4 regions of the Micromonospora sp. WMMD754 genome follow, and region 1 is predicted to be linked to each of the others. Evidence: riboswitches for the same ligand, from Rfam matches in the RefSeq annotation. Region 1 holds a riboswitch; each other region holds the start of a gene.
What was found. Region 1 has a riboswitch for cyclic di-AMP ahead of ACN27B_RS19990 (C39 family peptidase). Riboswitches for the same ligand answer to the same signal wherever they lie in the genome.
Positions count from the first base shown of each region.

Region 2: another riboswitch for cyclic di-AMP. It lies ahead of ACN27B_RS12625 (coiled-coil domain-containing protein); the one in region 1 lies ahead of ACN27B_RS19990 (C39 family peptidase).
Region 3: another riboswitch for cyclic di-AMP. It lies ahead of ACN27B_RS26070 (transglycosylase family protein); the one in region 1 lies ahead of ACN27B_RS19990 (C39 family peptidase).
Region 4: another riboswitch for cyclic di-AMP. It lies ahead of ACN27B_RS10145 (NlpC/P60 family protein); the one in region 1 lies ahead of ACN27B_RS19990 (C39 family peptidase).

Region 1 is NZ_CP186058.1:4,115,846-4,123,194, forward strand. It holds gene ACN27B_RS19970 (polysaccharide pyruvyl transferase family protein) at 1-785, opposite strand, end outside; gene ACN27B_RS19975 (acyltransferase family protein) at 933-2,117, shown strand; gene ACN27B_RS19980 (hypothetical protein) at 2,197-2,556, shown strand; gene ACN27B_RS19985 (hypothetical protein) at 2,706-3,470, shown strand; cyclic di-AMP (ydaO/yuaA leader) riboswitch at 3,778-3,917, shown strand; gene ACN27B_RS19990 (C39 family peptidase) at 4,127-4,966, shown strand; gene ACN27B_RS19995 (hypothetical protein) at 5,024-5,575, opposite strand; gene ACN27B_RS20000 (alpha/beta fold hydrolase) at 6,543-7,277, shown strand.
Region 2 is NZ_CP186058.1:2,585,006-2,592,354, forward strand. It holds gene ACN27B_RS12620 (carbonic anhydrase) at 1-601, shown strand, start outside; gene ACN27B_RS12625 (coiled-coil domain-containing protein) at 662-1,687, opposite strand; cyclic di-AMP (ydaO/yuaA leader) riboswitch at 1,692-1,822, opposite strand; gene ACN27B_RS12630 (YibE/F family protein) at 1,977-3,266, opposite strand; gene ACN27B_RS12635 (SHOCT domain-containing protein) at 3,410-3,589, opposite strand; gene ACN27B_RS12640 (metal-sensitive transcriptional regulator) at 3,746-4,045, opposite strand; gene ACN27B_RS12645 (heavy-metal-associated domain-containing protein) at 4,127-4,333, shown strand; gene ACN27B_RS12650 (hypothetical protein) at 4,368-5,327, shown strand; gene ACN27B_RS12655 (heavy metal translocating P-type ATPase) at 5,344-7,349, shown strand, end outside.
Region 3 is NZ_CP186058.1:5,545,857-5,553,205, forward strand. It holds gene ACN27B_RS26060 (M4 family metallopeptidase) at 1-672, shown strand, start outside; gene ACN27B_RS26065 (YbaB/EbfC family nucleoid-associated protein) at 739-1,188, opposite strand; gene ACN27B_RS26070 (transglycosylase family protein) at 1,360-1,959, opposite strand; cyclic di-AMP (ydaO/yuaA leader) riboswitch at 1,964-2,090, opposite strand; gene ACN27B_RS26075 (LLM class flavin-dependent oxidoreductase) at 2,345-3,907, shown strand; gene ACN27B_RS26080 (winged helix-turn-helix transcriptional regulator) at 3,984-4,460, shown strand; gene ACN27B_RS26085 (SDR family oxidoreductase) at 4,493-5,191, shown strand; gene htpG (molecular chaperone HtpG) at 5,257-7,149, opposite strand; gene ACN27B_RS26095 (FadR/GntR family transcriptional regulator) at 7,293-7,349, shown strand, end outside.
Region 4 is NZ_CP186058.1:2,104,507-2,111,855, reverse strand. It holds gene ACN27B_RS10175 (e9imm peptide) at 1-14, opposite strand, end outside; gene ACN27B_RS10170 (hypothetical protein) at 620-1,159, shown strand; tRNA gene ACN27B_RS10165 (tRNA-Gly) at 1,499-1,572, opposite strand; gene ACN27B_RS10160 (zinc metalloprotease) at 1,774-2,763, shown strand; gene ACN27B_RS10155 (pyridoxamine 5'-phosphate oxidase family protein) at 2,838-3,383, opposite strand; gene dcd (dCTP deaminase) at 3,462-4,040, shown strand; gene ACN27B_RS10145 (NlpC/P60 family protein) at 4,113-5,147, opposite strand; cyclic di-AMP (ydaO/yuaA leader) riboswitch at 5,161-5,298, opposite strand; gene ACN27B_RS10140 (N-acetylmuramoyl-L-alanine amidase) at 5,519-7,349, shown strand, end outside.

The DNA.
Region 1 (7,349 bases):
AACATCCGCACCTTGTCCTCCACGAAGAGGGGGTGCGAGGTGTGCAGCGGCATCTCGCCGCTCTTGCCCCGGTGCTCGGGCGCGTCGCCGTAGAGCAGGGTGCCCAGGGTACGCAGGTCCTGCGGCACGTAGCAGAGGTTCGGGTAGCGCTCCCGGTGGTGGCGGACGACGGCGGCCATCGAGGCGACGTACGGGGAGATGGTCAGCGCGACCCGGTCGTCGGTGCTCAGCTCGTCCCGGGGCTTGTCCAGCCGGAAGGTGTCGCCGTGCAGGAACATCGACGGGCAGCCGATCTGCTCCACCGCGGAGAAGCCGAGCGTCCGCAGGTAGCTCTCGGTCACCTCGCCGCGTACGCCGATGCTGTACGACCGGTCGAGCACGGCCCGGCAGAACGCGCTGACCGGCTCGTCGATCTGGCGCAGGTACTCCCGGTCGCCGTCGACGTTGGTCTGCACGCCCACGCCGAGGACGACCACCGGGATCTTCAGGCGCTCGATCAGCCGGGTCATCGGCGTGAGGCGGTGCACGAAGCTGCGGCGGAAGGCGTTGGCCAGCGGGACCACGAACACGTCGTACCGTTCGTTGATCTCGTCGGCGAGGCGCGGGTCGGCCGGGCTGCGGGTCGCGGTGATCTCCGCCGTGGAGGTGGCCAGCAGCTTGTGCGCGGCGTGGCTGAAGACCAGGTTGCCCGTGTTGTCGCCGATCCAGTTGCCGGCGAACGTCTCCTCCGGCGTGAGGACGTCGAACGGGCCCTTGCGGGCGCGGAGCAGGATCCGCTGGTGCATCCGGTTGGTCACCTTCCGTACTGGCACGGCGTGTCCGGCGGGCCGGGTGGGCGCCCGCTCGGGCAGGAACGGAAATCCTATCCGCCGCCCGCCGGGGCCCGGCCGGGCCTCGGCACCCCGCTCCTCCCGGCGGGTAGGGTGCCCGGAATGACCAGTGCGCCGACCACCACCCGCGCTCCGCGCCTGCCGTCGCTGACCGGGTTGCGCTGGGTCGCCGCGCTGCTGGTCTTCGGCTTCCACGCGGGCACCATGCGGATCGTCGCCGAGCCGGATCTCAAGGCGGTGGTCGACAAGGCGTTCAGCCTGGGCCTGTCCGGGGTCGAGTTCTTCTTCATCCTCAGTGGATTCGTGCTGGTGTGGTCGTACCGCGACGGCGAGCCGGGGCGGACGTTCCTGTGGCGCCGGGTCGCCAAGATCTACCCGAACCACGTGGTCACCTTCCTGGCGGCGCTGGCCGTGGCGGCCTGGTTCGCCGACCCGGTGCCGCGGCTGGCCGCCCTCGGCAACCTCTTCCTGGTCCAGGCGTGGATCCCGTTCGGCGGCTACTTCTACAGCGTCAACAACGTGAGCTGGTCGCTCTCCTGCGAGTTGGCCTTCTACCTGTGCCTGCCGCTCGCGGTGCCGTGGCTGCGTCGGGCCCGTACCGGGGCGCTCCGGGTCGTGCTGGTCGCCGCGCCGCTGCTCATCCTCGCCCTGTGGCCCGGGCAGCAGCTGGTGCCCGAGGAGCAGCGGTGGTGGTTCACCCAGATCTTCCCGGTCACCCGGTCCTTCGAGTTCTGGATGGGCGCGGCCGCCGCCGAGCTGATGCGCCGCAACCGCTGGCGGGGCCCCGACCTGACCGTGGCCAGCCTGCTCTTCGTCGGCACCTGGGTGGTCGCCGCGTTCTGGGTCCGGGCCGAGTTCTGGGCGGCGCTGCTCGCGGTGGCGTACCTGCTGGTGATCACCGCGGCGGCGCAGGCCGACGTGCGGGGCCGGTGGACCCCCTGGCGATCCCGTCCGATGGTCTGGCTGGGCGAGGTCTCCTTCGCCTTCTACCTGGTCCACGTGCTGGTCATGGTGACCGTGCTGCGGCTCACCGGCGACTGGGGCACCGGACTGCCCGGGTGGCGGGGCCCGCTCGCGGTGCTCGGCTTCCTGCTGCTCAACCTGGCGCTCGCCGCCGCCCTGCACCGCTGGGTGGAGGTGCCGATGATGCGGCGTCTCGGCCCGCGCCGGCCCCGCCCCACGTCGGCCGCCGCCGCGCCGGCGCGGTCCGTGCCGGCGCCGAGGTCGCCCGCCGACGGCGGCACCCCCACCCCGATCGAGTACGCCGGGCGGCGCCGCCCCGACTGAGCGCGTCCACCCTGGTCGGTGGTGTCACGACACGCCGACCGAGAGTGCGCGGCGGTGGGATCGGCGGTAATTTGTACCCGTGCTTCCGATCGCGCTCACCTGTCCCGTGTGGTGGGTGGCGCGCTGGGCGGCACGCATGCTGGCCAGCCTGGCCGTGGTCGTCGCCTGCTCGCTCGGCGCCACGACGCTGCCCGCCGGTGTCGCCACGGCCGCCCCGGCGCCGGCCGGCCCGGCCGTCGGTCTGACGTCGCGTACCCCGACGGGCACGCCGGTCGCCTCGCGGCCGGAACGTGTCGACGTCGCCGAGCGGCCGGCCCCCTCCACCGGCGTCCCGGAGCCCGCGCCCCGGCACGCGGTCGCGCGGCCCGGCCACCGGGAGCCGGTTCCGTCCGGTCGGCACCCGGCGCCGGTCGGCCCCCGGGCCCCGCCCGCCCGCTGACCAGACGGGCCGTCCCCGGCCCGTCCCCGCACCCACCGAACCTCACCCCGCACCCGCCTCGGCGGCCCGGCGGCGCCCGTTCTGCGGCCGCGCCCCGCCCCGACCGGCGTGCGACCTTCCCGCCACGTCTTCTCCGTGAGGTGCCGACCATGTCGCAGACCGTTCTCCACCACTTCCTCACCGCCGTCCCCGAGGCCGCCGCGATCTGGTCGGCCCTGCTCGTGCTCGCCCTCGGCCTGCTCGCCGTGCTCGTCGCCCGTCCCGACCGCGACGGCGCGGCGGACCTCGAACCCGATCCGGTCGACGCGGAGGCGCTGCACCGGGCGGACCTCGCCCGCTACGCCGACGAGGTGGCGGTGGCCGCCACCGGAGCCGCCCAGACCGCCCGCCGACGACGCGAGCGGTGGCTGGCCGTCCAGGACGAGGCGGAGCGGGCCTGGGTGGCTTTCGACGAGGCGGAGGCGGCCGCCCGCCGCCTGGCCGGCGCCGCCGCGCTGCCCGCGCCGCGCACGCCACACACCCCGTCCGAGTACGCGGCGCGGGAGCGCTGGCTGCACCACGCCGCCATGGCGGCGCACTGGCGGGGTGACCTGACCGCCCGGCAGCTCGCGGACGTGCTGGCCCACCGCAACGGGTGGGACCCGCGTCGCCATCCGGCCGAGCAGGAGATCGTGCTGGCCCGGACGATCCGTGACGGCCGACGGGCGGCCTGGGAGGCGGCCGCCGAGCGGGAGCGACAGGCCTGGCGGGACGCGGAACTGGCCGCCGACGCGGCGCGGACGCTGGCCGCCGAGACCTACGCGGCGGCCGCTGCGGTGCGGCCGTCGCCCGCCCCCCGCGCTGCGTCGGCCACCCGCGTCCGGGTGCCCACCGTCGTGCGCGGCGCTCGCTGGCGGCCGGCCCGGGTCGGCTGAGTGGCGGTCTCCGCCGAATCGTTACCCGAATGCGGTGAGCCCGCTCACGTGCGGCCCGGAAACGGGCGCTCGGCGCACAACCGGTCAGCCGACCCGACAATTGCGGGGCGTCGGCCGGTCGAATGCCCGCTTTTCGCCTTCCGATGCCGGCTCGAACCCTTGTCCCCATTGAGTGAAGTCAGTAACCGGCTGTTCCGATATCCGTAGTCGCGGACGACGTTTACGCAGGTGGGAGCGCTTGGCTTGAGGCGTACCCACCGGTAGTGTCGGCGCGTCCGGTGCGGTTTCCGATCGCAGACGGCGACGCCGCACCGACCCGCCTAATCGTGCATACGAACCGGGGACCCACAGCAACACCGGGGTGAATCCGCGAGCCACGGCCCGCGGTAGGGCGTACTTCCCGCCCGAATCCGTCAGCTAACCCGGTCGGCGGCCACGGAAGGAGTTCCATTCCTCGTGCGAACCACCCCCCGATCGTCCCCCCACCTCCACGGCCCGGTGGTGCCGGCGCTCGCCTGACGGCGACGCCCACCCGATCCCCCGTGTGCGCCCGGCTGTCCGGGCGCTCCGTCCCGCGGCCGTCCCGCCCCGTCGAACGCGCGTGAGGTCCTCCGCGCGTGGGGCCGGCGTGTGCCGCTCACGCCCTGGAGGAACCCGTGAAGCACCACCTGAAGCGTCAGCTGCGGCGTCTCGCCACCGAGCGCCCGTACCAGATCATCGCCGGTTCGGCCGCCGCCCTCGTGTTGGCCGGCGGCACCGGTGTCGCCCTCGCCGCCACCGACGACACCCCGTCCCGGTCGGAGAACACCGTCGCGGTCGCCGAACTCGGCTCCCGCCTCGGCGAGGCCGCCAGCCGCGGCGAGGCCCGCATCGCCGTCCCGTCGCCGAGCGCGTCGCCCAGCGCCGCACCCACCGCCTCGCCCTCGGCGAAGCCGGCGGCCAAGGCCACCACTGACCCGGACACCAAGCCGAAGCCCAAGCCGAAGCCGCCGGCGAGCAAGGTGCTCGACTACGACTACCAGGCGCAGACCACCTACTACTACTGCGGCCCGGCCGCGGTGCGCAACGCGCTCAGCGCCACCGGCATCGAGCGGAGCCAGGACACGCTCGCCGTCGCCCTCGGCACCACCGAGATGGGCACCAACTCGGCCGAGGACACCACCCGTGTGCTCAACCAGCAGGTCAAGGGCAACCCGTACCGGACCCGCATGATCCCGGGCGCGGCCACCCCGGCCCAGATGGACCGGCTTCAGGCCGACGTGGTCACGGCGGTCAGCAACGGCCGCGCGGTCGTCGCCAACGTCGCCGGCGACGCCACCGACACCAACGGCGGCTGGCACTCGTTCCCGGGCGGCCACTACATCGCGGTGGTCGGCTACAAGAACGACGGCCGGACCGTCCGGATCGCCGACTCGGCCGACCCGTCGCTGCCCTCGTACTGGGTCACCACCATCGACCTGGCGAACTGGATGGCGACGCGCGGCTACTCCGCCTGACGCCTCTCGCTACACGCGAAGGCCGGCACCCCGGGTTCGGGGTGCCGGCCTTCGGTCTTACTTGGTCCAGTGCTCGGCCACGATGTCGGTGGCCTGCTTCTCCCACTGCGCGTACGCGTCCGGGTAGGCGGAGACCTGGACGGTCTGGGCGGCGTCGGTCAGGGGCATGGTGTCCCAGCCGTCGACCTGCTTCAGGCCCTTGAGGAAGGCCAGGGTCGAGTACTCGGGGTCGGTGATCTGCTCCGGCGTGCCCCAACCCGAGGACGGGCGCTGCTGGAACAGGCCCAGCGAGTCGTGGTCATTCTTGTCGCCGAGGTGCCCGAGGTTCTCCAGCTTCGACTCCTGCAGGGCGGTGGCGATCGAGATGACCGCGGCCCGCTCGGGCAGGCCGGCCTTCTTCGTCGCGGCGATGATCGCCTTGGCGTTGGCCAGCTGCTCGTCGTTCAGCGTGATGGTCGACTGCTCACCCTGCACGGACGCGACCGCGACGGGCTTGCCGGCGGCGGCATGGGCGGTGTCGGCGTGGGCGGCGACCGGACCGGCGAACACACCACCGGTGAAGGCCAGACCAGCAACACCCAGGATGCTCTTGCGCAGGATCGTGTTCATGACGGGGGCTCCATTCGGGGGTCAACACACCCGGGGGGGTGTGGGCACCGTCAGGCGCTCAAGAAGTCTTGGGGGGGACCCGGCACGCTCGTGGAGCCTGGGGGTCAGCTCACGGGGGCCGGGGATGTCCGGTTGGCTCGCGGGGCGGGGGCCTCGTCGCGGCGCCGGGATGATGTGTGACGACCGGCGGCCTGCCGCCATTCCCCGGGGGGCGGGGCGGCGGCTCAGGGGTTCGCTGCCTGCTCGGTCGTTCACCCGTCTACAACGCCGCCGACCCACCGCCGATTCCGCGTCCAGGGTGCCGCCCACCACCACCGAACCGGACACCCCACCGCATCCCAGGCGCCCGGGTGAAAGCCCACGGGTGCATCCGGACACCCGCAGACACCCGTGACGTTCCACCCAGCGGCCGCCAGCCCCGTCGGTGGAACGTCATGGCTGCATCCCGGCCGCGGAGACACCCATGACGTTCCACCCAGCGCCCGCCAGCCCCGTCGGTGGAACGCCGTGGGTGTATCCCGGCCATGGAGACACCCATGGCGTCCCACCCAGCGCCCGCCAGCCCCGTCGGTGGAACGTCATGGGTGCATCCCGGTCCGGTAGACACCCACCCCGTTCCACCCACCGTGAGCCGACGCCGCGAGTGGAACGCCATCGGTGTGTCACGCCGTACCAGAGTCCGTTCCGTCCGAGGCCGGGCAACGCCCACGAAGCACGGCCCGCGCCCGTGGCCGTCTCCCGGCGGTGAGAAAGGTGCCCAGGCGGTGTGCCGTCCCCCGCACGCCCGCCGACGACTACCCGTTGCGGCAAACAGACCGTGAAGGATACGGGCCCTCGGCGAGGGCGCGATCGTCGACGAATCTCCGGAAGGCGTCCCGTGGTGACGGACGCGCCGGCGGCGGGTGCCACGGTTGCGGAGGGCGTCGGCTCTCGCGCGTCGTGTCCGTCCGGTGGCAGACTGCGCCGTATGGGCGATACGACGGGGACCCGTCACCTGGTGCTCCTGCACGGCATGGGCGCCACCGGCGAGGTGTGGCTGCCCTGGGCGCCGCTGCTGGAGCGGCGCTGGCCCGGCCGCTGGCTCGCCCCCGACCTGGCCGGCCACGGCTGGTCGCCACCGCTGTCCGGCTACTCCTTCGCGGGCCTGGCGCAGCGCCTGGTGGAAGGGCTCGGGCCGGTCACCGAGCGATTCGGTCCGCGGGACCGGCTGGTGCTGCTCGGGCACTCGCTCGGGGGCGTGGTGGCGCTGGCGCTGGCCGCCCGGCAGCGGGGCCTGCCCGTCGACGCGGTGGTCGGCCTCGGCATCAAGGTGGTCTGGTCGCCGGCCGAGTTGGCCGCGCGGCCGGTGACCTGGTTCGCCAGCCGGGACGAGGCGGCCCGCCGCTACCTGCGCGTCTCCGGGCTCGCCGGACTGTTCGCCCCCGACCATCCGGTGGTCGACGCGGGGCTGCGCCGGGAGGACGGCCGCTGGCGGCTGGCGATGGACCCGGCCGCGTTCGCGGTGGGGGAGCCGCGGCTGCCCGCGTTGCTGGCCGCCACCGACGTGCCGGTGCTGCTGGCCCGCGGCGAGCTGGACCCGATGGTGAGCGACGCGCAGCTCAAGGAGTTCGGTGTGCCGGTGGCGACGCTGCCCGGGCTGGGCCACAACGCGCATGTGGAGGATCCGGCGGCGGTGCTCGCCCTGCTGGACGCCTACCTGTGAACCAGGGCGTCGTGGGTGTCGAACCGGCGACGTCCGCCTGGGCCGCCGCCGTCGTGGCTAGACTCGCCGGCC
Region 2 (7,349 bases), 1.5 Mb from region 1:
CCGGTTCGTCACCGGTGTGCCGCAGCACCCGAACCAGGACGCCGGGCACCGGGCGGCGGTCGCCGACGGTCAGCACCCGTTCGCGGTGATCGTCGGGTGCTCCGACTCGCGACTCGCCGCCGAGATCATCTTCGACCGCGGCCTCGGTGACCTCTTCGTGGTGCGTACCGCCGGCCACACCGCCGGCCCGGAGGTGCTGGGCAGCGTGGAGTACGCGGTCACCGTGCTCGGCACGCCGCTGGTGGTGGTGCTCGGCCACGACTCGTGCGGCGCGGTCCAGGCGGCCCGCGAGGCGGTCCGCACCGGCTCCGCCCCGGCCGGACACCTGGGCGCGGTGGTGGACGCCGTCTCACCCAGCCTGCTCCGGGCCGGTCGCCAGGGAGTCGAGGATCTCGACGGCATCATCGACGTGCACATCGCCCAGACGGTGGAGACCCTGCTGGCCCGCTCCTCGGTGCTCGCCGCGAAGGTGGCCGGCGGGGCCTGCGCGGTGGTCGGCATGTCGTACCGGCTCAGTGGCGGCGAGGTCCGGACGGTGGCGCAGTCGCCGGCCCCGCTGCCGTCACCGGCCGCGTCGGCGGACGCGGCGCTCGCCGGCTGACCGGGAAACGGATACGCGAAAGGGGCCGCCCACGGGCGGCCCCTTTGTCGTACGCGCGCGTCAGAGCAGCGACATGTGCACGTGGTCGGTGTGGTTGGAGGGCCCGCTGTAGGAACTCCAGCCGGTCGCCGGGAACCAGATCTGCCGGTTCCAGATCACGTAGTAGATGCCCAGCCGGTCGGCGTTGCGGATGAGGAAGGCGGCCACCTCGTTGCCGTACCGGCGGGTGTCGTTGTTGTGCCACGGTGCGAAGCCGCTGTTCTGCAACGACCAGTCGCACGCCTTGCCCTTGGGGTGCTCCCACGGCCCGCCGGGGCGGTAGCAGCCCACGAAGCGGTTGAACCCGGCGCGCTTGACCTCCTTGTACGCGTGCAGGGTGCGCGGCGTGACGCAGCCCGAGGTGGTCGGGTCGTTCTCACTGCACGACTCGGACTTCCACCCGCCGTCGGCGGTGCGGCCGGGGCCGATCTTGGCAACCGGCGAGGTGGCCGAGACCAGGCCACCGGTGAAGTCCAGCCCGCCGACCAGCTTCAGCGCCTTCTGCGCCTCGACCTTCTCGCGGGCCATCGCGTTCGCCTGCTTCTCCTGCTCCCGCACCTCGGCGTCGAGCGCGATCTTGGCCCGCTCGGCGCGGCCCTTCACCTCGTTGATGGCGGCGAGTCGCTGCGCGTTGAACAGGTTCAGCTCGTCGAGGGCGCTGGCCCGCTGGACGAACGAGTCGGGGGAGTCGCTCTCCAGCAGCATCGCCATGGCGCCGACGCGACCGGTCCGGTAGGACTGTGCCGCGATCTCGCTCACCTGCGGGCTGAGCGCGTCGAGCTGGTTCTGCGCCGCCTTCACCTCCAGCGCGAGCTGGAGCTGCCGCTTGCGGGACGTGTCCAACTTCGACTTGGCCTGGAGGTAGGCGCGGTTGGCGGCGGTGACGGCCTCGCTGATCAGCGGTGGGTCGTCGTCCTCCGAGTGGCCCGAGGGGTTCGGGGCGGCGGTGCCGGGGGCCGCCGAGGCCGGCGTCGGCCCGGCCAGCACGGCAAGAGCGGCGAGCACGGCCACCACGGGTGTCAGCCAGCGGCGCAGGGGTGCCGTCACAGTGTTCCCTTCCGTCGACCGCCGACCGGGTTAGCTGACGGGTTCGGGACGGAAGCGGCCCCTTCCGCTGGCGCGGATTCACCCCATGTACCTGGTTCCCCGGCTCGCCCGGAGGCGATTGGGCGGCGGCACCGCAGGCGCCGGTGCGCGCCTTCGGCGGTGACCGGCAGCGAGGTTACCCGAGACCACTCCCGGGGATCTACGTCCGGAAGCCGACCAATCGCGAGAATTCGCCACCGCCCAGCGTGACCAGCATCGCGTTTGGAATCGGCCGTCACGCTGCGCAGTGTCACCATGCGGCCTCCGTGCTCCTGCCCCCGCCGGACCGGCCCTCGCCGAGCGCCTCCCACGCGTCCTCCCGGGGCGACGGCGGCCGGGGCGTCGCGGGTCCGGCGGCCCGCCCGGCGCGACCGGCGGTGGTCACGACCGCGGCCAGCGCGGTGGTCAGCGGTACGGCGGCGATCAGGCCCAGCGTGGCCACCGCGCTACGGACGATCTCCTGGGCGAGGAACTCGCTGGTGAGCAGCTGACCCACCGGGCGGGAGTCGGCGACCAGCAGGAGCAGCAGCGGCAGCGAGGCGCCCGCGTACGCCAGCACGATGGTGTTGACGGTGGACGCGATGTGCGCCCGGCCCACCCGGGTGGCCGCCCGGTAGAGCTGCCGTCGGGACAGCCCTGGGTTGGCGTGCGCCAGCTCGGTGACGGTGGCCGCCTGGGTGACGGTGACGTCGTCCAGCACGCCGAGCGAACCGATGATGATGCCGGCCAGCAGCAGTCCGTGCAGGTCCACGTCACCCTGGAACATCGACAGCGTGGTGGCGTCCTCGCTGCCGAAGCCGGTCAGGTGGGTGGCGGCGGTGGCCACCGTGCCCAGCACTCCGGTGATCACCAGGCTGCCGAGCGTGCCCAGCACCGCCACCGACGTCTGCGCGGTGATCCCGTGGGTCAGGTAGAGCACCACGAACATGATCAGTGCGGCGCCGACGATCGCCACCAGCAGCGGCGACTGCCCGGCGCCGATGCCGGGGAGCACGAAGCCGAGCAGGATGGCGAAGCTGGCCACCAGCCCGCCCAGCGCGGCCAGCCCGCGCCAGCGGCCGAACGCCACGATCGCGGCGGCGAAGAGGGCCACCAGCCAGATCAGCGGCGTACCGCGCTGGTGCTCGGCGATGTTGTAGGTCTTCACCGACGGGTCGCCCGGGTCGACCAGCTCGACCAGGATCACCTCGTCACCGACCGCGACCCGGGGCGCGCCGGGTCCGGTGGGGACCGGCGTCTCGACCTGCCGGCCCGCGTCCGGCCCCTGCTCGGCGGCGACGGTCACGGTGCCGCAGGGGCCGCCGGTGTCGCCCTCGGGCGACTCGGGCGTCGGCGGGCAGGGCTCGGTCACCACCCGGGTCACCGTGCCGTGGTAGCGCGGCACGTCCGCGCCGCCGTCCACCGGGTCGCGGTCCGCCCGGGGCCAGAGCACCAGCGCCGCGATCACGGTGAGCACGAAGAGCGGCACCACGGTGGCGATCAGGAGCCGGCGTACGCCCGGCGGCGCGGCGGCTGCGGGACGGGTGTGATCGGCGCCCACGGCGTCTCTCCCAACGGTCGCGGCGGAACCGGGTCACCGGACCGGTCGGGTCACCGGGGCCGGCGCGGACGCGTGGGGATCACGCCCGGGTCGTCGCCCGGCCATGGTATCCAGGGCGGCCCGCGCCGCCGGTGGACGCCGGATCAGGCCAGGCCGGCGCGTCGACGTCGGTAGTCGTCCTCGTCGATCTCGCCGCGGGCGTACCGCTCGTCGAGAATGCGCCGGGCCGTGCCGGGCGACGCGCGGTCCGGGCCGGGCATCCGCACCACGAACCAGACGAGCCCCGCCAGCACCGCCAGCACCAGCAGGGACCAGATCCACATCCAGCCCATCATCGGGCCCGACCACATCATCCGGCCGCCCTCCGTCCGTCGGCTCCGGGGCGGCGCGACCGCCGGCCCCGGCCACCTCGACGGTACGTCTCCCGGCCGGTCGGCGGACCGGGTCGGGCGGCCCGTTCCGGGGGTCGGAGGTCCCGGTCAGCCGCGCTTCATCAGGCGGCCGACGGCGGCCATCATCTCGGACGCCATCTCGTCGGCCCGGCCCTCGGCGGCCCCCTCGTGCATGCAGTGCCGGGCGTGCCCGTCCAGCAGGCCCAGGCCGACCTTGTCCAGCGCGGCCTGGATGGCCGAGATCTGGGTCAGCACGTCGATGCAGTAGCGGTCGTCCTCGACCATCTTCTCGATGCCCCGGACCTGACCCTCGATGCGGCGGAGCCGGGCGAGGAGCTGGTCCTTGCTGGCGGTGTAGCCCCGGGTCGGGGTGGGCGGCGTGGTCATGAGATCGAGGATAGCGTACCCCTCGGGGGTATGCTAACGTGCCATGAGTACCCCAGGGGGGTATGGGATCGGAGGGACGCGATGGAGACCACCTACCAGGTGCGGGGCATGACCTGCGGGCACTGCGTCACCGCGGTGAGCACCGAGCTGAGCGCACTGCCGGACGTCACCGACGTCCAGATCGACCTGGCCACCGGCCGGGTCACCGTCACCAGCCGGAGCCCGCTGGATGCGGACGCCGTACGCGCCGCCGTGGACGAGGCCGGTTACGACCTCGTCGGGGCGTGACGGGTCCGCGGACCCGACGACACGAGGAGACACCATGAACACGGCGACGAAGCTGAGCGGCTTCGCCCTCGGCCTCGTGGCGGTGTTCGGCGCGGCGTACGGGATCGGTCACGTGGCCGGTCCCGACGCCCCGGCCGCCGACACCCGCCACGACGACACCGACGCCGGCCACGGCGACCAGGGTCACGCCGGGGAGGCGGCCGCCCGCCTGCCCGGCGGGCTGCTCGTCTCCGAGCGCGGCTACACGTTCCAGCCGACGGCTGCGCCCGAGGGGCAGTTCGCGTTCCGGATCACCGGCCCGGACGGCCGGCCGGTCACCCGCTACGACGTGGCCCACGACAAGCGCATGCACCTGATCGTCGCCCGCCGCGACCTCTCCGGCTTCCGGCACGTGCACCCGGAGCTGGCCGACGACGGCACCTGGCGGGTCGCCTCACCGCTCGCCGGGCCGGGCGTGTGGCGGGCGTTCGCCGACTTCACCCCGACCGGCGGGGAGCCGTTGACGCTCGGCGTCGACGTCACCGTCCCCGGCACGCTGGCCGCGCGACCGTTGCCGCCACCGGCCACCAGCACCACGGTCGACGGCTACACCGTCACGCTCACCGGCGCGCCGGAGCCCGGCCGCACCAGCCGGCTCACGCTCTCGGTCAGCCGGGACGGCCGGCCGGTCACCGACCTCCAGCCCTACCTCGGGGCGTACGGCCACCTGGTGGCGCTGCGCCAGGGTGACCTGGCCTACCTGCACGTGCACCCGGAGGGCACGCCCGGCGACGGGCGCACGCCGGCCGGACCGGCGATCACGTTCGCGGCGGAGGTGCCGTCGGTCGGCGCGTACCGTCTCTACCTGGACTTCCGGCACGGCGACGCGGTGCACACCGCCGAGTTCACCGTCGTGGCCGGCGACCAGGCCCCGCCGGCGCCCACCGGGCCGGCGACCACCACCGCACCGACCCCGGACGCCGGACACGGCACCCCGGGGCACGGGCACAGTTGACCGGGGAGGTGCCGCGATGACCACCACGGGAAAGACGCTTCCGACCGCGCCGAACCTGATCGAACTCGCGATCGGCGGCATGACCTGCGCGTCGTGCGCCGCCCGGATCGAGAAGAAGCTCAACCGGATGGACGGCGTCGAGGCCACGGTGAACTACGCCACCGAGAAGGCCACCGTCCGGTACGCCGACGAGGTCACGCCGGACGACCTGATCGCCACCGTGGAGAAGACCGGCTACACGGCCGCGGTGCCGCCGCCGCCCGCCCGGGCGGACGCGACCATGAGCGCCGAGCCGGTGGACGAACTGCGCGGGGCGCGTACCCGGTTGTGGGTCTCGGCGGTGCTGACCCTGCCGGTGATCGTGCTGGCCATGGTGCCGGCCTGGCAGTTCGACCACTGGCAGTGGGCCTCGCTCACGCTGGCCGCTCCGGTGGTGGTGTGGGGCGGGCTGCCGTTCCACCGGGCCGCGCTGGTCAACCTGCGCCACGGCGCGGCGACCATGGACACCCTGGTCTCGCTCGGCACGCTGGCCGCGTTCGGCTGGTCGCTCTGGGCGCTCTTCCTCGGCGACGCGGGTATGCCCGGGATGACGCACCCGTTCCGCTTCGACATCACCCGGGGCGACGGCGCCGGCAACATCTACCTGGAGGCCGCCGCCGGGGTGACCGTCTTCATCCTGGCCGGGCGTTACTTCGAGGCCCGTGCCAAGCGCACCGCCGGCTCCGCCCTGCGTGCCCTGCTCGAACTGGGCGCGAAGGACGTGGCGGTGCTGCGCGGCGGGCAGGAGACCCGGATCCCGGTCGACCAGCTCGCGGTCTCCGACCGGTTCGTGGTCCGGCCCGGGGAGAAGGTCGCCACCGACGGGGTGGTCGAGGAGGGCACCTCCGCGGTCGACGCCAGCATGCTCACCGGCGAGTCGGTGCCGGTCGAGGTCGGGCCGGGCGACGCCGTGGTGGGCGCGACCGTCAACGCCGGTGGCCGGCTGGTGGTCCGCGCCACCCGGGTCGGCGGGGACACCCAGCTCGCCCAGATGGCCCGGCTGGTGGAGCAGGCGCAGACCGGCAAGGCGGCCGTGCAGCGGCTGGCCGATCGGATCTCCGGGGTCTTCGTGCCGATCGTGATCGCCCTGGCCGCCGGCACGCTGGGCTGGTGGCTCGGCACCGGCGCCGGTCCGACCGCCGCGTTCACCGCCGCCGTGGCCGTGCTCATCATCGCCTGCCCCTGCGCGCTCGGCCTGGCCACCCCGACCGCGCTGCTGGTCGGCACCGGGCGCGGCGCGCAGCTCGGCGTGCTGATCAAGGGGCCGGAGGTGCTGGAGTCCACCCGACAGGTCGACACCGTGGTGCTGGACAAGACCGGCACCGTCACCACCGGGCGGATGGCGCTGGCCGAGGTGCTGCCCGCCGGCGGCGAGGACGCCGGGGAACTGCTCCGGCTGGCCGGCGCGCTGGAGGCGGCCTCCGAGCACCCGATCGCCCGGGCGGTGGCCGAGGCGGCGGTCGACGCCGGGCCGCTGCCGGCCGTCACCGACTTCGCCAACGCCGAAGGGCTCGGCGTGACCGGCACGGTCGACGGCCGCAGCGTGGTGGTCGGTCGGGCACGGCTGCTGGGGGAGCGCGGTCTCGACGTACCCGAGGAGGTCGCGCGGGCGGCGACCGGCGCGGAGGCCGCCGGCCGCACGGCGGTCCTGGCCGGCTGGGACGGCCGGGCCCGGGGGGTGCTCGCGGTGGCCGACGCGGTGAAGCCGACCAGCCGAGCGGCGGTCGACCGGCTGCGCGACCTGGGGCTCACCCCGGTGCTGCTCACCGGCGACAACGCCACCGTGGCGCACGCGGTGGCCGCCGAGGTGGGCATCGACGAGGTGATCGCGGAGGTGCTGCCCGCCGACAAGGTGGCAGTGGTCGAGCGGCTCCAGGGCGAGGGCCGGGTGGTCGCCATGGTCGGCGACGGGGTCAACGACGCCGCCGCGCTGGCCCGGGCCGACCTCGGGCTGGCCATGGGCACCGGCACCGACGTGGCCAT
Region 3 (7,349 bases), 1.4 Mb from region 1:
AACGCGATGCTGCTGAAGACCTCGTCCTCGTCGTACCTGAAGTACCGCACCTGGACGCTGCAGGCCGCGAAGAACCTCTACCCGGGCAGCTGCGCCGAGTTCGACGCGGTCAAGGCGGCCTGGAACGCGGTCAGCGTGCCGGCCCAGTCCGGTGACCCGACGTGCGCCGGCGGCACCCCGACGCCGACGCCGACCACCACGACCACCCCGCCGTCGGGCGGCTGCTCCGGCAACAAGCTGGCCAACCCCGGCTTCGAGTCGGGCACCGTGAACTGGACCGCCTCGTCCGGCGTCATCACCACGGACAGCGGCCAGGCCGCGCACGGCGGCTCGTACAAGGCGTGGCTCGACGGCTACGGCTCGTCGCACACCGACACCCTGAGCCAGTCGGTGACCGTTCCGGCCGGCTGCCGCGCGACGCTGAGCTTCTGGCTGCACATCGACAGCGCGGAGTCGACCACGACCACCGCGTACGACAAGCTCACCGTCAAGGCCGGCAGCACCACGCTGGCGACCTACTCCAACCTGAACAAGGCCACCGGCTACGTGCAGCGGTCCTTCGACGTCTCGTCGCTGGCCGGCACCACGGCGACCATCTCGTTCAGCGGCGTGGAGGACAGCTCCCTGCAGACGTCCTTCGTCGTCGACGACACCGCGGTCACCCTGAGCTGACCGTAGGGCGAGCGGCCGGTCGTCGTCCTCCGGGCGGCCGGCCGCTTCGTCGCGTCGGCAGGCCGGTCAGGCCGGGCGGCCGGCCCGGGACGCGGCGCCCCGGTCACGTGGGATCCGCGCGGCCACCTCGTGCATCGCGCGGCTGAACAGCTCCGCCTGGTCGGGCAGGCCGCCGAGGCGGGCCGCCAGGGCGTCGGCGTCGGCCCGGGCCGAGTCGCTGACCCGGGCGTCCAGCTCGGCCAGCGCGGCGTTGACGGCGGCGACGACGTGTCCGCAGAGGACCTCCAGCGGCTCGCCGGCCAGGTCCGGGTCGACGGCGACCGAGTCCAGTCGGCCACCCTGGACGGCGACCGCCCGGACGCGGCCGTCGGCCGCGGCGCCCTCGGCCCGGAGCAACTCGCCCGGCTCGCCGTCGGGGTGCACGCCGGCCCGGGACCGCATCGCCGCGAGCGCCTGCTGCGTCCGGCTCAGGAGCTCGTCGAGGCTCGCGGCGGCCGAGAACGGGTCGATGGTCATATCCGCGCTTTCTTCACGTCTTAGCCGAGCATCGTGACCATAGCAACCGGCACCGACGGAGCACGGTCACCGGCCGGCCCCGCCCGCAAGCGAGCAGGTCGGGCGCCGCGCGTCCGGCGTGTCGCGCGACCGCGAACGCCCGGCCGGAGCCCCGGCCGGGCGTTCGGCGGCTCAGCGCAGGCGCAGTCGCTGACCCGGGAAGATCAGGCCCGGATCGTCGCCGACGACAGCGCGGTTGCGCTCGTGCAGCGCCCGCCAACCCCCGGCGACGTGCGCCGCGACGGCGATGCCGGAGAGCGTGTCGCCGGAGCGCACCCGGTAGGTGCCGGCGCCGCCCCGCCCGGCCGGTCGGCCCACAGTGGACCTCGTCGTGGTGGGCCGGTCGGTGGCCTTCCTCGGCGCGGCACGGTCGGCCGCCTTCTTCGGGGACGAGCCCGATCCGCCCTTGCGGCCACAGACCGGCCAGGCGCCGATGCCCTGCCCGTCCAGGACCCGCTCGGCGACGGCGATCTGCTCCGACCGGCTGGCCAGGTCCGCCCGGGCGGCGTACTTCTTCCCGCCGTGGCCGTTCCAGGTGCCGCGCGAGAACTGGAGCCCGCCGTAGTAGCCGTTGCCGGTGTTGATGTGCCAGTTGCCGCCGGACTCGCACCGCGCGACGGCGTCCCAGTTGACACCGGAGGCGCTCGCCGGGACGGCCGGAGCGAACAGGACCGCGGCGCCGGCCAGGACCACACCGACGGCGGTACGACGGGCTGCGTATGCAGTTGCCATGGGGATTCCTCCACGCCGACGAGGTGAGCTGTCGGGTTCGGGCCGAGGAGCCCGGCCGCCGCTGGCGGCTTCACCCCGAGGTGACGTGCACCGAGGAACGTTGGGTCCCCCGCTCCCGCCGAGGTTCGGTTACCGCCGGGCCGGCGGCGGGATTAGGCGTTACCGGCCCGTGGTGTCCACGACTGCGGACGCCACCGACGCTAAGGACGAATCCGGACGATCGCCCACTTCTTGGGATGTTCGTCACCCAGGCGGGCGACCGGGCACGCGGCACGCGGCGACGTGGTAGCGGGACGTCCGGGCCGGATCCGGACGCCCCGCCCGGACGCCCCGGCCCCGGGCTACCGTGGGCGGGACCGGCAAGATCGCACGAGGAGCGGCACGGATGACCGAGCACGGACACGAGCTGGCCTTCGGCGGCTTCCTCACCCCCACCGCCGGACGGCCGGACCAGGTGGTGGCCCTCGCCTCGCTCTGCGAGCAGGTCGGGCTGGACCTGGTCACCTTCCAGGACCACCCCTACCAGCCGGGTTTCCTGGACACGTGGACGCTGATGTCGTACGTGGCCGCCGCCACCGACCGGATCGGACTGGCCGGCAACGTGCTCAACCTGCCGCTGCGCCAACCGGTGGTGCTCGCCCGCAGCGTGGCCAGCCTGGACCTGCTCACCGGCGGCCGGGTCGAGCTGGGGCTGGGCGCGGGCGCGTTCTGGGACGCGATCGAGGCGGCCGGCGGCCGGCGGCTCTCCCCCGGCGCGGCGGTCGACGCGCTCGACGAGGCGATCCAGGTCATCCGGGAGGTCTGGGGCACCGACCGACGCGGGATGATCCGCGTCGCCGGGGAGCACTACCGGGTGGTCGGCGCGAAGCGCGGACCGGCGCCGGCCCATCCGGTGGGCATCTGGGTGGGCGCGTACAAGCCGCGCATGCTGCGCCTGGTCGGTCGCGCCGCGGACGGCTGGCTGCCGTCGCTGGCCTACCTGCCGAAGGGGCCCGACGAGCTGCCCGCGCTCAACGCGCTGGTCGACGAGGGCGCGCGGGCCGCCGGGCGGGACCCCGGCGAGATCCGCCGGATGCTCAACGTGACCGGCAGTTTCACCCGCGCGTCCACGGGGTTCCTGGCCGGGCCGCCGCGGCGGTGGGTGGAGGACCTGGCCGGGCTCACCCTGGAGCACGGCATCACCACCTTCGTCCTGGGCAGTGACGAGCCGCGCGCCATCCAGCTCTTCGCCCAGGAGGTGGCGCCGGCGGTCCGGGAGCTGGTCGCGGCCGAGCGCACCACGCCGGGCAGCGGCGCCCGCGCCGTGGCGCGGGAGCAGGCCGCCGGCGGCGTCCCGACCACCCTCGCGGTCACCCCCACGCCCGACCCGGGGGTACGCCTGAGCGCCCGCCGCCTCTGGGACGAGTCGACCCGTCCGACCGCCCCGCCGGCGCCGGCCGGGCACGTCTACCCGGCCCACGCGCAGGCCGCGGGGCAACATCTGGTGGACGTGCACGACCACCTGCGCCGGGAGCTGGCCCAGGTGCGGGACCTGCTGGAACAGGTCACCCGGGGCGCGGTCTCGCCGGGCGGGGCGCGGGCCGCGCTGAACGAGATGACCCTGCGGCAGAACAACTGGACGCTGGGCGCGTACTGCGCGGCGTACTGCACCGTGGTGACCCAGCACCACGGCCTGGAGGACGCCTCGGTCTTCCCGCACCTGCGCCGCGCCGACGCCGGGCTGGCGGCGGTGCTGGACCGGCTGGAGGAGGAGCACGTGGTGATCCACGGCGTGGTGGAGGGTGTCGACCGGGCGCTGGTGGAGCTGATCGGCCGGCCGGGTGACTTCACCGGGCTCCAGGAGGCGGTGGACCTGCTCACCGACACGCTGCTGTCCCATCTGTCGTACGAGGAGCACCAGATCGTCGAGCCGCTGGCCCGGCACGGCTTCTACCCCGGTCAGCTGTGACCGGCGGATATTCCCGGGCCGCGACGTGAGATAGCTGGCTTTTGTTTTCCTAAGTCAGCTCGGTAGCGTCGGTCCCATGACGGACTTCCTCGCGCAGCGCGACTCCTGGTCCACCGCCAACTGCTCGATCGCCCGGGCGCTCGAGGTGGTCGGCAACCGCACCACGCTGCTCCTGCTGCGCGAGGCGTCGTTCGGCACCCGACGCTTCGACGACTTCGCCCGCCGGGTCGGCGTGAGCGAGCCGGTCGCCGCCGCCCGCCTCAAGCAGCTCGTCGCCGACGGCCTGCTCGACCGGCGGCCCTACCGGGAGCCCGGGCAGCGCACCCGCGGCGAGTACGTGCTCACCGCCAAGGGCCGCGACCTGCTGCCCGTGCTCGTCGCCCTCCGCCAGTGGGGCGACGCGTACGCCGCCGACGAGGTCGGCCCGTCCGTCCTGGTCACCCACCACGACTGCGGGGCGGACGTGCACGCCCGGCTGCGCTGCGACGCCGGGCACGACGTGCCGGCCGACGAGCTGGCCGTGCTGCCCGGTCCGGGCCTGCGGACCTCCTGATCCACCCACCCTGAGCATCCTCGGAGCGAGACATGAAGATCGCTGGAAGCACCGCCCTGGTCACCGGCGCGAACCGCGGCTTCGGCCGACGCCTGGCCGCGGAACTCGTGGCGCGGGGCGCCACGGTCTGGGCCGGCGCGCGCAACCCGGACGGCGTCGACCTGCCCGGCGTCACCCCGCTACGCCTGGACGTCACCGACCCCGCCTCGGTGGCCGCCGCCGCGCAGCGCGCCGGCGACGTGACGCTGCTGGTCAACAACGCCGGCGTGAGCACCGGCGCCGACCTGCTCGACGGCGACCTCGACCAGATCCGGCTGGAGCTGGAGACGCACTACCTCGGCACGCTGTCGGTGGTGCGGGCGTTCGCGCCCCGGATCGCGGCGAACGGCGGCGGGACGATCCTGAACGTCCTGTCGGCCCTGTCCTGGTTCACGTTCCCCGGCGTCGGCGCGTACGGGGCGGCGAAGGCCGCCGAGTGGTCTATGACCAACGCGCTGCGCGTCGAGCTGGCCGGCCGGGGCGTCCGGGTCGCCGGCCTGCACGTCGGCTACATGGACACCGAGATGGCCGCCCGGGTCACCGGGCCCAAGGCCGACCCGGTCGAGGTCGCCCGGATGGCTGCCGACGGCATCGAGTCCGACAGCTACGAGATCCTGGCCGACGACGTCGCCCGCCGGGTCCAGGCCGGACTGTCCGGCGGCGTGGCCGCCCTCTACCCCGCCCTCCCCTGAGCGTCCGGTGTTAAGAAGGGCCCCTTCCTCTGCACGAAGCGATAAGAAGGGGCCCTTCCTTACACCTACAGGCCGCGGGCGAGGCGGTCGGCGAGGATCCGGGTGAAGCGGGCCGGGTCGACGAGGTCGCCGCCCTCGGCCAGCAGCGCCATGCCGTACAGCAGCTCGGCGGTCTCGGTCAGCGCGGCGGTGTCGCCACCCTCGCCGTGCGCCTTGCGCAGCCCGGTGACCAGCGGGTGGGTCGGGTTCAGCTCCAGGATCCGCTTGACCCGGGGCACCTCCTGACCCATCGCCCGATACATCTTCTCCAGCGTCGGCGTCATGTCGTGCGCGTCGCCCACCACGCAGGCCGGCGAGGTGGTCAGCCGGGTGGACAGCCGCACCTCCTTGACGCTGTCGGTGAGCGCGCCGCCGAGGAAGGTGAGCAGGTCGGCGTACTCCTGCCGCTCGGCCTCGGCCTTCTCCTTCTCCTCCTCGGTCTCCAGGTCGACCTGGCCCTTGGCCACCGAGCGCAGCGTCCTCCCGTCGTACGCACCGACCCGCTCGACCCACACCTCGTCCACCGGGTCGGTGAGGATCAGCACCTCGTAACCCTTGGCCCGGAACGCCTCCAGGTGCGGCGAGTTCTCGATGGTGGCCCGGTTCTCGCCGGTGGCGTAGTAGATCTCGGTCTGGCCGTCCTTCATCCGCTCCACGTACGCGCGCAGCGTGGTCGGCTCGGCCGGGTCGTGGGTGCTGGCCGCGCGGACCAGGTCCAGCAGCGCCTCGGTGTTGTCCGGGTCCTCCAGCAGACCCTCCTTGACCACCGGCCCGAACTCGGTCCAGAACGTGCGGTACGACTCGGCGGACATGTCCTTGAGCGTGCCGAGCACCTTCTTGACCAGTCGCCGCCGCACCGCGCGGATCTGCCGGTCCTGCTGCAGGATCTCCCGGGAGATGTTCAGCGACAGGTCGTGCGCGTCCACCACGCCCTTGACGAAGCGCAGGTAGTTGGGGATCAGCGCCTCGCAGTCGTCCATGATGAACACGCGCTTGACGTAGAGCTGCACGCCACGACGGCCCTGCGGGGCGAACAGGTCGAGCGGGGCGTGCGAGGGCAGGAAGAGCAGCGCCTCGTACTCGAACGTGCCCTCGCCGCGCATGTGGATGGTCTCGAGGGGGTCGGCCCAGTCGTGCGCGACGTGCCGGTAGAACTCCTTGTACTCGGCCTCGTCCACCTCGTCGCGCGAGCGCGCCCAGAGCGCCTTCATCGAGTTGAGCGTCTGCTCCTCGCGGGTGGCGGCGCCGTCCTCGCCGGGGACGTCCACGCTCATCCGGATCGGCCAGGCGATGAAGTCGGAGTAGCGCTTGACGATCTCGCGGATGGTCCGCTCGGCGGTGTAGTCGTGCAGGTTGTCGTCGGCGTCGACCGGCTTCAGGTGCAGGGTGACCGAGGTGCCCTGCGGCGCCTCGTCGACCGCCTCCACCGAGTAGGTGCCCTCGCCGGTGGACTCCCAACGGGTGCCGCCGGTCTCCCCGGCCCGCCGGGTCAGCAGCGTCACCCGGTCGGCGACCATGAAGGTGGCGTAGAAGCCGACCCCGAACTGGCCGATCAGGTCCTGGTCGGCGGCGGCGTCCTTGGACTCGCGCAGCGTGCGCAGCAGCTCGGCGGTGCCGGACTTGGCGATCGTGCCGATCAGGCCGACCACCTCGTCGCGGGACATGCCGATGCCGTTGTCCCGCACGGTCAGCGTGCGGGCGTCCCGGTCCACCTCGATCTCGATGTGCAGGTCGGACGCGTCGACCGACAGGTCCTTGTCGACCAGCGACGTCAGCCGCAGCTTGTCCAGCGCGTCGGACGCGTTCGAGATCAGTTCGCGCAGGAAGACGTCCTTGTTCGAGTAGATCGAGTGCACCATCAGCTGCAGCAGCTGACGCGCCTCGGCCTGGAACTCCAGCGTCTCGACCCGGTCGCTCACACCGACTCCCTTCCCGGTTGCGGGGCTACGGCGGAAAGGATACGAGGGGTGACCGGGACGGCACCCACCGGCCGGACCGGTACCGAAACCTGACTGGTCCAACCAGTTGACGGGTTGATGTGTGCGGGGCCACACTGCTGGCCATGGCCTTCGCCCCCGCCCCCCGCGCCTCGGTCTCCGACCACGTCTTCGGCCAGCTC
Region 4 (7,349 bases), 2.0 Mb from region 1:
AGCTTTGTAGGCATGGCGGCCTCCTCCGAGCAGAGCTAATGGCGCGCCATCGGCACTTGGGAATCTCACAAGATCGGCTGCGCAGGCGGCCCTACGCCCGTCCGGCGCGCTCTCACGTGGACTGGTTTGGCCCTTGGCGACAACCACCTTGTGGCCCGTGGATGGCCCGGCCGGCTCCTTCACCCGCGCATCCAAGGAAGTAGTCCTGTCCTCGGGAACATCGACCACCAGAGGAGGCACACAGGCGGCCAGTAGGTCACGGCGGCGACGGCGAAGTACCACGGGCGCCATCCATCGAGCAAGCCGCGGTAGCCGTGGGCATCGGCCCAGTCGTGCACGGCCCAGCCCCATAGCGCGTAGCCAGCAAGGAAGGCGAGGGACCACCCAACTCGTGCTGCCTTTCCGGGTGTACGCCCGCACCAGCGGTCCAGTGCCTTCCGCGCATTCCACGCCACGCGTACATCATGACCCTGCCTTGCAAAGGTCAGAACTGCTGTCAGCCGGTGTGGGACCTGCCGCTAGCCTGGGGCACCGACGCAGACCGGAGCCCTCGGTGCAGTTGGTGACCTTGACCGTATCAGCGTGGGACGGTCAGCTGGCCTGATGGGGAGTTGAGGCCATGATCCGGCGGAATGACCCGCTCGCCCTATTGGCGATCGCCATGTTAACGGCGGCCGGCATTTTCGTCTTCGTGGCGCCCTCCCGCATCCCCTACACCCCACAGACACTACTGCTGTTGTTTCTTACGCCGATCGGCACGCTTGTGCTGCTCATGTACCTTGCGGGGCCGGCTGCCTTCGTGGCGGTGACCCGCACGCATGTCGTCGTGGGCAATCCGCTCGTCAGATACGGCGTTCCGCGGTCACTGGTTGAGGGAGTCCGCATCGATGGGTTCAGCATCGAGCTGCAGGTCTCCGGACACTCGCCCATTCCGATTGCCGCCCTGACCCCGGGCGTAGGCGGCTACAACCGGGTGCGTCCGGGCGGGTACCAAACGCGCTTGAACAAGATCGCGGCGCTCTTGGACCACACGCCGGCGACACTTGCAGCCGGCACGATGGTGCGCCGGTACCGGTATGCACACCTCGTCCTCTTGACGGTGGATGTGCTGGCTCTGGTCGGGATGGTGCTCCACATCAGCACCGACCCCCTCACGTAGGAGCGAAGCGGCGGGCACGGGAGGGCACATCCGGAAACATCAGCCCTGGACAGGCTGCTGAGGCGGCGCTGTACCGGTGGCTGCCTCGGCAGGGGCATCACCCCGTACCTGGGCGGGGTGGAGCTGAGCCGCTTGGATACGCCGATGATCCGCGAGTGGCGGGCGAGGCTGCTCGGCAACGGCGTCTCGGAGACGACGGCCGCGAGGGCGTACTGACTGCTGCGGGCCGTGCTGATGACGGCGGTGGCCAGTGGCCCGTGGCGGCCGGACGGGCGCTGATGGCCGGTGGAACGTCGAAGACCCTGGCCGGGAGGCGAGTCCTGGCCAGGGCCTTCGTGCTGGAGCGGGTGACGGGAATCGAACCCGCACTGTCAGCTTGGGAAGCTGATGTTCTGCCATTGAACTACACCCGCAGGCGGCACCACTGTACCTGAGGTCACCACGCCCGTGCACCCAGGCACCCCGCCCCGCCGCCGCGCCGGAGTGGATCAAGGATGTTGCGTGCCGGCAACATATGGGCGTTCTCAAATCCGTCGATGGGATGTAACGTCTGCTCCACGTTTCCGACCCGGCGTGACACACCCCCTGCCACGCCGTCAGAAAGAGGTGGGCCCATGGGACCCCGTCCCAACCTGCTGACCCGGCGTACCGCCGGTGTCGCGACGTCGACCCTCGCGCTGCTGCTCAGCACCGCCGCCGTCGGCGTCGTCCCCGCTGCCTCGGCCTTCTCGGCCGCCCCGGCCGGCGTCTGCGCCGAGCCGGCCGACACCCACGGCCACGCCGACGCCCGCGTCGCCAAGGGCGGCCACCCCCGGCTCGACCCGAACCACCTGACCGCCCAGCAGGTCCGCGAGCGCGAGGCCGACCTCGCCGCCGCGCAGCGCGAGCGGGCCAACTTCCGGACCGGCCCCACCGTCACCCCGCTGGCCTCCGTGACCATCCCGGTCGTGGTGCACGTGATCCAGGAGAACAGCACCCGGGCCGGCGGCAACATCCCGGACTCGCTGATCAACCAGCAGATCACCGTGCTCAACCAGTCGTACGCGGGCTCGACCGGCGGCGCGGCCACCGCGTTCGCGTTCCAGCTCACGAAGATCAACCGGGTGACGAACCCGTCGTGGTACCCGATCGTGCAGGGCTCCTCGGCCGAGCGCTCGATGAAGACCTCGCTGCGCACGGGCGGCAAGAACACGCTCAACATCTACCTCGGCGAGCTGAGCGACGGCCTGCTCGGCTGGGCGACCTTCCCGAAGCGGAAGCTGGACAGCATGGACGGCGTGGTCGTGCTCAGCGAGTCGCTGCCCGGCGGCACGGCGACCAACTACAACCAGGGCGACACCGGTACGCACGAGGTCGGCCACTGGCTGAACCTCTACCACACCTTCCAGGGCGGCTGCTCCGGCTCGGGTGACAGCGTCTCGGACACCCCGGCCGAGGCGTCGCCGGCCTACCAGTGCCCGACGGGCCGGGACACCTGCTCCACCGCCGGCAAGGACCCGATCACCAACTTCATGGACTACACCTACGACTCCTGCATGTACCAGTTCACCGCCGGCCAGGCGAGCCGCATGCTCACCGCGTGGAACGCCTACCGCGCTGCCTGACCTCACCCGCACCACACGACAGGTGCCGGTCCCGTTCTCGGACGGGGCCGGCACCTGTCGTTTCGGCAGGCGGCTCAGGCAGCCGGGCGGCGGGTGTCGAAGCCGTGCCGGCCGCGCCGGCCGTCCGCGGCGAGCGGGTCACGGCATGCCGGCGTGGCGCCCCGCGGGTCGAGCCAGACCCGCATCTGCGGCCGGCCGGCACCCGGCTGGGCCACCGGGTCGCGTCGGGTCAGCATCGCCACGTCGACGGTGAACTCGAACAGCCGCCAGTCACCCTGCGGCGCCGCCCGGGCGACCCGGGCCAGTCGGGCCACCGTGGCCGGATCGGTCACCGGACGGGCCCGGCCCGCCACGTAGGCCTCGTCGTCGCTCTCCTCCGGCGGGAAGGAGTGCAGCGCGTAGCGGCCGTCCCGCTCGAGGTCGCGGCGCTTCGGGGAGTCGATGACGAAGCACCAGAGCCCGTCGGCGGTGATCACCGGGGAGACCGGGTGCACCCGGGGGCCGCCGTCGGCGCGGACCGTGGCGAGGTAGCCGAAGCCCGGCCCGTACTGCTGCATCAGAAGGCGGATCTCGTCGGCGAGGCGGGGCTCGTCGGCGGCGAATTCGGACCAGGAAGCCATGCGGACATTCTATCGAACACGTGTACGAAGAAGTAGTGCGACACGCAGGTCACCCGTACCGGTCGCTATGGTGTTCCGATGCTGCTCTCCGACCGCGACCTGGTCTCCGAGATCAAGTCGGGCACGCTCGCGCTGGAGCCCTTCGAGCCCACGCTGGTGCAGCCGTCCAGCATCGACGTACGCCTGGACCGGTTGTTCCGGGTCTTCAACAACCATCTCTACACCCACATCGACCCGTCGGTGCAGCAGGACGACCTGACGTCGATGGTGGAGGTGCCGGAGGGCCAGCCCTTCGTGCTGCACCCGGGCGAGTTCGTGCTCGCCTCCACGCTGGAGGTCATCTCGCTGGGTGACCAGCTCGCCGGGCGGCTGGAGGGCAAGTCCAGTCTGGGCCGACTCGGCCTGCTGACCCACTCCACCGCCGGCTTCATCGACCCGGGCTTCTCCGGCCACGTCACGCTGGAGCTGTCCAACGTGGCGAACCTGCCGATCACGCTCTGGCCGGGGATGAAGATCGGTCAGCTCTGCATCTTCCGGCTCTCCTCGCCGGCCGAGCACCCGTACGGCTCGGCCGTCTACGGATCGCGTTACCAGGGCCAGCGCGGCCCGACGCCGAGCCGGTCCTGGCAGAGCTGGCGCACCTGGCCGACCCGCTGACGCCGAGCGCCGCTTGTTAAGAGGGGCCCCCTCCTATGCAGAATGCGTTAAGAGGGGGCCCTTCCTTACACCTCAGGCGGGGCGGCCGTAGCTGTTGATGTCGCCGTCGTCGACGCGCTTCATGGTGATCGGCTTGCCGGACTGGGACGCGTGCACCACCCAGCCGTCGCCCACGTACATCCCCACGTGGTGCAGGTCGCCGTAGTAGAAGACCAGGTCACCGGCGCGCAGCTCGGACCGGCTGACCCGCTTCGTCACGTCGTGCTGCTGCCGGGCGTTGTGCGGCAGCGAGACCCCGGCCTTGGCCCAGGCGGCCATGGTCAGGCCGGAGCAGTCGAAGTGGTCCGGGCCGGCGGCCCCCCAGACGTAGATCTTGCCGATCTGGGCGCAGGCGAACTTGACCGCGACCCCGGCCGCGCCGCCGGGGTAGCCGGACGGGCAGGGCGCCGGGCGCAGCGGGCCGCCGCCGCCGTTGCCGTAGACCTTCAGACGTAGCTTCTGCAGTCGGGCGATCTCGCCGTCGATCTGCTTCTTCTTCGTCGCGAGCTGCGCCTCGGTGCGGCTCAGGTCGGCGACCATCTGGTCCAGCGGCCGCTTCTTGGCGGCCAGCTCGTCGCGCAGTTCGGCGACGGCACGCACCTGCTCCTGCTGGTGGTGCGCGAAGCGGTCGAGCAGCTCCAGGCCGCTGACCAGGTCGCCCGGCGAGCGGCTGCCCAGCAGGGCGTTGACGGTGGAGAGGTTGTCGCCCTTGTACGCGTCGGCGGCGAGCCCGCCGACCTGGCCGAGCGCCGCGTCCACCCGGGCCTGCAGCGGGGCGATCTGCCGGCCGAGCGCGTCGGCCTGCTTGCGCCGCACCGCGAGCTGCTCGCGTACGGCGTTGACCTGTTCGATGACCGGTTCGAGCTTGTTCCAGTCGCGGTCGATCTGGGCCTCGATCTCGGCGACCGAGGGTTCGGCGTGGGCCGCCGTGGCGCCGCCGGTCAGGACGACGGCGGTGCCGACCAGGGCGGCGAGGGCGGTGGTGAAGCGGGACCAGCGGGAACGCGGCGCGACGACGTGCCGGTCGACCGACCGGCTCGACGACGGCCGCGGGGCATGGAGTGCCACCGGGCGTCCGTACTCCTTCTTCCTGACCGCCTACCGGGTTAGCTGACGGATTCGGACGGGAAGGGAGCCGCCCTACCGCAGCTCCGCTGCGGATTCACCCCAGGTACCTGGTTCCCCGGCTCGCCCGTGGGCGACTCGGCGGTGTCGGACCGTCACCGACCGGGTTGGACGGTGAGACTGGCGGCCGACGATTCACCAGAGTAGGAGCCGTCGTTATCGATCCGCAACTCGGGACGCCGTGACACTCCGTACCGACACCTGGGTGAAGTTTTCTTTCATTAAGGATTACCTGCTGGAAAGGTATTGACCCTCGCGGGTCTGCGGAGTGAGGGTGGGGACGCAGTGACCCCCATCCCTGTCCAGGAGGTTCGATGCACCTCTCCACCCCGCCGTCGGGCGGACGGATACTGCTGGCCGCCGCCGTGGCGACCGCCACCGCGCTGGCCGTCACCGGCCCGGTGACCGCCGCGCCGGAGACGGCCGGACCCGCCACCGACCGGCAGCAGCAGTACGCCGCCGCGGCCACCGAGTACGGCGTGCCGCAGAACGTGCTGCTCGGCGTCTCCTATCTGGAGTCCCGCTGGGACACCCACCCGGGCCAGCCCAGCACCAGCGGCGGCTACGGCCCGATGCACCTGACCGACGCGGCGCACGTCCTCGCCACCCCGGGCAGCGCCCACGTCGACGAGGACGAGGACCCGCGCGGCGACGACTCCCGCCCGCTCACCCTCGACCCGGCCACCGCCGCCGCGCCGGCACGGGAGACCCCGCTGCCCCGCGCCTCGCTGCAGACGATCGACACCGCCGCGACGCTCACCGGGCTCGACGCGCAGACGCTGCGCACCGACCCGGCGGCGAACATCCGCGGTGGCGCGGCGCTGCTCGCGTCCTACCAGAAGGCACTGGGCGGGCCGGTCGGCGCCGGCACCGACGCGGCGGCCTGGTACGGCGCGGTGGCCCGCTACTCCGGCGCGGACACCGCCGACGCGGCGGCGGCCTTCGCCGACGAGGTCTACGACCAGCTCGGCCAGGGCGCGACCCGGACCACCGACGACGGGCAGCGGGTCACGCTGGCCGCCACCACCGCCCGGCCGGACCGGTCCCGGCTGGCCCGGCTCGGCCTGCGCCACGCGCAGCGGCCGGACGGCCTGGAGTGCCCGGTCCGGTTGGCCTGTGAGTGGATCCCCGCGCCGTACGAGCAGCTCAGCGCCGACCCGGGCGACTACGGCAACCACGACCTGGGCAACCGGCCGAAGCAGCAGAAGATCGAATACATCGTCATCCACGACACCGAGGGCTACTTCGGCCCCAGCGTCGACCTGGTCAAGCGGGCCGACTACCTGGGCTGGCACTACACGCTGCGCTCGGTGGACGGCTACGTCGCCCAGCACATCAAGGCCAAGGACGTCGGCTGGCACGCCGGCAACTGGTACGTCAACGCCAAGTCCATCGGCCTGGAGCACGAGGGCTTCGCCGGTCAGGGCACCTGGTACACCGAGGCGATGTACCGGGCCTCGGCCAAGCTGGTCCGCCACCTCGCGCTGAAGTTCGGCATCCCGCTCAACCGGCAGCACATCATCGGGCACGACAACGTGCCGGGCACCACCGCCGGCACGGTGAAGGGCATGCACTGGGACCCGGGCCCCTACTGGGACTGGTCGCACTACTTCGACCTGATGAAGGCGCCGTTCCGGAGCACCGGCACGGCCCGCACCGGGCTGGTCACCATCGACCCGGACTTCGCCACCAACCGGCCGGCGTTCGTCGGCTGCAACCAGCAGCCGCCGGGCGTCCCGACGCCCACCCCGCCGGCCGAGACCTGCCCGTCGCGCGGCTCCTCCGCGGTGGTCCTGCGGACCGCGCCGAGCGCGGACGCCCCGCTGGTCAACGACCTCGGGCTGCGCCCGGACGGCACGCCGGACACGATGTACATCTCCGACCACGGCGCCCGCGCCTCCGCCGGCCAGACGTACGCGGTGGCCGGGCGGCAGGGCGACTGGACGGCGATCTGGTACCTCGGCCAGAAGGCGTGGTTCCTCAACCCGGCGTCGGCGCCGACCGCGAAGTGGGCCACCGGCTTCGTGGTGACCCCGCGGCCCGGCAGGGCCACGATCCCGGTGTACGGCCGCGCCTACCCGGAGCAGGCCGCCTACCCGGACACCATCCCCTACCAGACCATCTCGCCGTTGCAGTACACGCTCG